2 regions of the Sphaerisporangium aureirubrum genome follow, and region 1 is predicted to be linked to the other one. Evidence: predicted binding sites of a transcription regulator. Region 1 holds the regulator's gene; the other holds the start of a gene.
What was found. Region 1 encodes LexA, which represses DNA repair genes until DNA is damaged. Its sites were predicted from a motif close to TCGAACANNTGTTCGA; they were not measured.
Positions count from the first base shown of each region.

Region 2: the regulator LexA is predicted to act here: its motif matches at 1,305-1,320, upstream of recA (recombinase RecA).

Region 1 is NZ_JBHSRF010000002.1:212,356-215,763, reverse strand. It holds gene leuS (leucine--tRNA ligase) at 1-1,230, shown strand, start outside; gene lexA (transcriptional repressor LexA) at 1,296-2,006, opposite strand; gene nrdR (transcriptional regulator NrdR) at 2,571-3,050, shown strand; gene ACFP1K_RS02360 (vitamin B12-dependent ribonucleotide reductase) at 3,151-3,408, shown strand, end outside.
Region 2 is NZ_JBHSRF010000046.1:22,123-25,530, reverse strand. It holds gene recA (recombinase RecA) at 109-1,194, opposite strand; gene ACFP1K_RS25965 (DUF3046 domain-containing protein) at 1,401-1,595, opposite strand; gene ACFP1K_RS25960 (VOC family protein) at 1,659-2,147, opposite strand; gene ACFP1K_RS25955 (ATP-dependent helicase) at 2,342-3,408, shown strand, end outside.

The sequences.
Region 1 (3,408 bases):
GGCACCGGCGCGGCGGCGGTCAACTACCGCCTGCGCGACTGGCTGCTGTCCCGCCAGCGTTACTGGGGCACGCCCATCCCGATCATCCACTGCCCCGACTGCGGCGAGGTGCCGGTCCCCGACGACCAGCTGCCCGTCACGCTGCCCGACCTGCGCGGCGACGCCTTGGCGCCCAAGGGCGTGTCGCCGCTGGCCAGCGCCACCGACTGGGTCAACGTCGCCTGCCCCAAGTGCGACGGCCCGGCGCTGCGCGACACCGACACGATGGACACCTTCGTCGACTCCTCGTGGTACTTCCTGCGCTACTGCTCGCCCCAGCTGGACGACGCGCCGTTCGACGTGGAGCAGGTGCGCCGCTGGGGGCCGATCGACCAGTACGTCGGCGGTGTGGAGCACGCGGTGCTGCACCTGCTGTACTCGCGGTTCTTCACCAAGGTGCTGCACGACATGGGCATGGTGGACTTCCCCGAGCCCTTCCTGCGCCTGCTGAACCAAGGCCAGGTCGTCAACCAGGGCAAGGCCATGTCCAAGTCGCTGGGCAACGGCGTCGACCTGGGCGAGCAGATCGACGCGTTCGGCGTGGACGCGGTCCGGCTGACCATGGTGTTCGCCGGCCCGCCCGAGGACGACATCGACTGGGCGGACGTCTCGGCCGCCGCGTCGCAGAAGTTCCTGGCCCGGGCGTTCCGGGTGATGGCGGAGGCCGGGGCCGCGTCGGCGCCAGGAGCGGACTTCTCGTCCGGCGACACCGAGCTGCGCAAGGTCACCCATCGCACCATCGACGAGGTCACCCGGCTGGTCGAGGCGCACAAGTTCAACGTGGCGGTCGCCCGCACCATGGAGCTGACCACCGCGGCGCGCCGTGCCATCGACACGGGCCCAGGCGCGGCCGACCCCGCGGTGCGCGAGGCGGCCGAGACCCTGGCGGTGCTGCTGTCCCTGGTCGCGCCGTACTGCGCCGAGGAAGGCTGGGAGCGGCTGGGACACGGCCCGTCGGTCACCCGGGCCGGCTGGCCGGCCGCCGAGCCCGCGCTGCTGGTGCAGGAGTCGGTGACCTGCGTGGTGCAGGTGGCGGGGAAGGTGCGCGACCGCCTGGAGGTCTCGCCCGACATCTCCGGTGCCGCGCTGGAGGAGCTGGCCCTGGCCTCGGAGAAGGTGCGGACGTACCTGGACGGCGCGCCCCGCAAGGTGATCGTGCGGGCGCCGAAGCTGGTCAACATCGTCCCCTGACCGGGGGCCGATCGCTGGTGAGCCGGGTCAGGAAGGCCTGACCCGGCCGCTCTGCCGGAACCCGGTCAGAGCTTGCGGAGGACCGCGGTGACCTTGCCGAGGATGGTGGCCTCGTCGCCGGGGATGGGGTCGTAGACGGGGTTCTGCGGCACCAGCCAGACGTGGCCGTCCTTGCGCTTGAAGGTCTTCACGGTGGCCTCGCCGTCGATCATCGCCGCGACGATGTCGCCGTTGTCGGCGACCGGCTGCTGGCGCACCACGACCCAGTCGCCGTCCGCGATGGCGGCTTCGATCATGGAGTCGCCGGCGACCTGGAGCAGGAACAGCGTGCCCTCGCCCACGAGCTGCTTGGGCAGCGCGAAGACGTCCTCGATGCGCTCCTCGGCGAGGATGGGGCCACCGGCGGCGATGCGGCCGACCAGCGGGACGAACGCGGCGGTGGGCCTGCTGATCAGCGGCTCGTCCTCGCCGTCGCCGACGGGGTCGACCCAGAGGGCCGGCTCGCCGGGCAGGCGGACCTCCAGGGCACGGGGGCGGTGCGGGTCGCGGCGGAGGTATCCCTTGCGCTGGAGCGCGGTGAGCTGGTGGGAGACGCTGGAGGTGCTGGTGAGCTGGACGGCCTCGCCGATCTCGCGCATCGAGGGCGGATAACCCCGCTGCTGCACGGAGTCGCGGATCACTTCCAGGATCTTGCGTTGCCTCGGGGTGAGACCGAGCTCGTCACGCCTTCGCACGGCCAGGTCGCTGACGACCGCGCCGATCTCCTGCTCGCTCATGAACTCCTCCTCACCGGGCGCCGGTGAGGCGCTCGGTCCGTGGCGCCCGCCCAGCCCGGCCGCCGTGTGCCTGCCATGCCTGCAATGCCGCCCACACGGCGACAATAACTCCGTTCAAGATCGTCATCAAACACGTGTTCGATAATGGGGCCTCTGATCGGGCATTATCGTGCCCGCCATCGTACGGGAGTTCGATCGCTCTCGTGTTCGACTTTTGCGATCTTATGCCGGACGGGTGTCGAAGTCGATCACGCCCGGCCGGTCTCCGTAAGGTTCTGCACCGGCGCCGCGAGCGGATCCGGGTCGTGCCTGGTGGGGCAAGGGGTGCGGCAGGGGATCAGGGGTGCGACACGCCGTCCGCGGTGCCGTTATCGCTGATGGGCGGGGTGGTTCGCGCGTAGGGGTCGCGCCGACTTGCGTTCATGCGGCGGCACTCCTACGGTTAGACCACAACATCTAGTAGTTACACCGATGTGGTTCACCATAGGTTGTGTTTCCGTCGGCGCACCGAGTCAAGATCGACGAGTGCGCCGGCCTGTTCCGCATGGGCGGGGGAGGTGACACGTGCACTGTCCGTTCTGTCGTCATCCGGACACCCGGGTCATCGACAGCCGCTCCACCGAGGACGGCGCCGCGATCCGCCGCCGGCGCACCTGCCCCGAGTGCGGACGCCGGTTCACCACGCAGGAGACCGTGCTGCTGATGGTCAGCAAGCGCAGCGGGGTGACCGAGGCGTTCTCCAGGGACAAGGTGATCGCCGGGGTGCGGCGGGCCTGCCAGGGACGCCCGGTCAGCGAGGACTCCCTCGCCCAGCTCGGCCAGCGGGTCGAGGAGAGCATACGGGCCAGAGGGGCGGCCGAGATCCCGGCCCACCAGGTGGGCCTGGCGATCCTCGGGCCGCTGCGCGACCTGGACGAGGTGGCGTATCTCCGGTTCGCCTCGGTGTACCGCGGCTTCGAGACGCTCGCCGACTTCGAGGCGGAGATCGAGCAGCTCCGGGCCGCGCGCGACGCGAGGGCGGCGGGCCAGGCGGAGCCGGCGTGACGGCCGGCGAGACGGTGAACACGTCCCCCACGCGGGGGGCAGGGCGGTGTGACGGTGTGTTCCAGGAACAAGGGCTCCAGGGCCCCGGAAGGGGGAGATCATGACGGAGACGGTGAGTGGCTCGGTGGGACGCGGGGGCAAGCGCGCCCCCAAGGGCTTGAAGATCAGGCGTATCCACACCACCCCCGGTGTGCACCCGTACGACCAGGTGCGCTGGGAGCACCGTGACGTCGTGATGACCAACTGGCGGGACGGCTCGATCAACTTCGAGCAGCGCGGCGTCGAGTTCCCCGACTCCTGGTCGGTGAACGCCGCCAACATCGTGACCACCAAATACTTCCGCGGCGCCGTCGGCACC
Region 2 (3,408 bases), on a different contig from region 1:
GCCGCTCTGGCCGTTCTCGCCCTTGGGAGGTTCGCTCTGGTTGTCCCCGAAGAAGGGGTGGGGATGGTCTGCGGGCATGGTGGGTCAGCTCCAAGGGGGCGGGGACGGTCAGACGTCGCCGGGCTTGGGGACCTTGGGGGCGCGGGTGGGGGCGGGGGAGGTGGTGGCGGCGGCTGCGGGCTCGGCGGGGGTGTCGATGCGGGGGCCTACGCCCAGCTTTTCCTTGATCTTCTTTTCGATTTCGTTGGCGATGTCGGGGTTGGTCTTCAGGAAGTTGCGGGCGTTCTCCTTGCCCTGGCCGAGCTGGTCGCCCTCGTAGGTGTACCAGGCGCCGGCCTTGCGGACGAAGCCCTGCTCGACGCCCATGTCGATCAGGCCGCCCTCGCGGGAGATGCCGAAGCCGTAGAGGATGTCGAAGTCGGCCACGCGGAACGGGGGGGCCATCTTGTTCTTGACGACCTTGACCCGGGTGCGGTTGCCGACGGGCTCGGTGCCGTCCTTGAGGGTCTCGATGCGGCGGACGTCGAGGCGGACCGAGGCGTAGAACTTGAGCGCCTTGCCACCGGTCGTGGTCTCGGGCGAGCCGAACATGACGCCGATCTTCTCGCGGAGCTGGTTGATGAAGATGGCGGTCGTGCCGGTGTTGCTGAGCGCGCCCGCGACCTTGCGCAGCGCCTGGGACATCAGCCGGGCCTGGAGCCCGACGTGGCTGTCGCCCATCTCGCCCTCGATCTCGGCCTTCGGCACCAGCGCCGCGACAGAGTCGATCACGACGAGGTCGATCGCGCCGGAGCGGATCAGCATGTCGGCGATCTCGAGGGCCTGCTCACCGGTGTCGGGCTGGGAGACCAGCAGCGCGTCGGTGTCGACGCCGAGCTTCGACGCGTAGTCGGGGTCGAGGGCGTGCTCGGCGTCGATGAACGCCGCGATGCCGCCTCCCCGCTGGGCGTTGGCGACGGCGTGCAGCGCCACGGTGGTCTTACCGCTGGACTCGGGGCCGTAGATCTCGACGATGCGGCCCCGGGGGAAGCCCCCGATGCCGAGGGCGATGTCGAGCGCGATGGCCCCGGTCGGGATCACCTCGATGGGGGCCCGGGCGTCATCGCCGAGGCGCATGACAGAGCCCTTGCCGAACTGCCGCTCGATTTGAGCGAGCGCAGTCTCAAGAGCCTTCTCGCGGTCGTTGGCTGCCATGGGATGCCCCCTGGAGGGTGTCGAAGTCGTTCCGTCGCCTGGGAAGCTACGGGGTGGCACCGACAATTTCCGGAACCCGCGGCACCGGGGCGTCGGCAGCTCTCAATATAGCGAACTATTGTTCGATCGTGGGGGAACTCCCGGCGGCTCGCCGGACGCGGACGGGGCCGTCTCCACCGTGCCCGAGACGGGCCGGGGGCGCGGGCTCAGCGCAGCCGCGGGTCGACGTCGACCACGTCGCACACCGCGCGCCAGATGTTCTTGGCCGACTCCCCCTCGGCGAAGGCCTGCGTCACGGTACGGCCGCCGAGCTGGGCGATGACGTAGTCGCGCGCCCAGGACTCGGCGTACCGCTCACCGAAGTGGTGGTTCATCCGGTTCCAGAATTCAGTGAGGCGCATCCCACCAGTATGGTCGCGGTCCCCGGCTGACCGGACCCCGGCCGCACCGCGTGGGGCGCCCGCTCACATGACCTTGTTGCCGTACATCTCCCCGAGCGGGTCGGCGAGCAGCTCCAGCCGGGCGCCGTCCGGGTCGCGGAAGTAGATCGAGGCGTCGCTCTCGAGTTGGTACGGGATGCCCGCGTCGTCGAGCTTGCCGCGCAGCTTCTCCCACTTGGCGCGCTCGACCGAGATCGCGATGTGGTGCAGGCCGCCGAGGACCTCCTGGTACTCCGACAGGTCCAGCCCCGGCAGGTCGAAGAACGCCAGCAGGTTGCCGTTGCCGATGTCGAAGAAGAAATGGTTGGAACCCTTGTAGTCGCGGTTCTCGAAGATCTCGGTGAGCGGGAACTCCAGCAGATCCTGGTAGAACTCGATGGTCTGCTCGACGTCGGAGCAGATCAGTGCGAAGTGGTGCAGCCCGCGGGCGCTGCTTTCCGGGCGCCGGGCGTGGAGGTGCTGGTCCCGGATGCGCTCCCGGGCCGCATCGATCGCCGCGTAGTCGATGTCCATGCTCTCAGGTGACGTCCCCCGGGTCCTCGGTGTCAAGCCCGCCGGCGGCCACATCGGCGCCCCCGCGCCGAAAGGTTCCGGCAGGACGACGGCCGGACTCGCCCGTGGTGGGCGGCGAGGTCCCTGAGCGGCGGATCGGTCCGTCCGGGACGGGAGCGCCGGTTTCTGTCGGTGGCGGGTTGCATGATGAGACGGTGACCGTTTCGGTGTTCGACCATTTCACACCGGTGACCAGGCGATGGTTCACCGGGGCCTTCGCGGCGCCCACGGCGGCGCAGGAGGGCGCCTGGCGGTCCATCGCCCGGGGCGACAACACCCTGGTGGTGGCCCCCACCGGCTCGGGCAAGACCCTCGCCGCGTTCCTGTGGTCCCTCGACCGCCTGGCCGCCGCCCGCATGGCCGAGGGCACGCAGCCGGCGGGCCCCGGGCCGAAGGCCGGGAAGAGCGCCAAGAAGGAAAAGGACGGCGCGGGGCCGCGGCGGTGCCGGGTGGTGTACGTGTCGCCGCTGAAGGCGCTGGCGGTCGACGTCGAGCGCAACCTCCGGGCGCCCCTGGCGGGGATCGGGCAGGTGGCACGGGCCATGGGGCTGCCCGTCCCGGACATCTCGGTGGCGATCCGCTCGGGTGACACCGCCGCCGAGGACCGCCGCCGGTTCGCCGCCCACCCGGCCGACATCCTGATCACGACCCCGGAGTCGCTGTACCTCCTGCTGACCAGCAAGGCGCGCGACGCCCTGCGCGAGGTCGAGACCGTCATCGTCGACGAGGTCCACGCGGTCGCGGGCACCAAGCGCGGCGCCCACCTGGCGCTGACCCTTGAACGGCTGGACGCGCTGCTCCCGCAGCCGGCCCAGCGCATCGGCCTGTCGGCCACGGTCCGCCCGGTGAGCGAGATCGCGGCGTTCCTCGGCGGCTCCCGCCCGACGACCGTGGTGCAGCCGCCGTCCGACAAGGTCATCGAGGTCCAGGTGATCGTCCCGGTCGAGGACATGACCGAGCTGGACTCCCCCCGGGCCCTCCCCGGCCCCCACTCCCCCGGCGGCACCGGCCCCGAGGCGGACGGCGACGCGGACCCGTGGGCGATGCAGGAACCGCCGCGCCGGTCGATCTGGCCGCACGTCGAGGAGCACCTCCTCGCCCTGATCGGCTCCCACCGCTCGACCATCGTCTTCGCCAACTCCCGCCGCCTGGCCGAGCGCCTGTGCTCCCGCCTCAACGAACTGGCCTACGAGCGGTCCGCCGAGGGCCACGCCACCGGCGA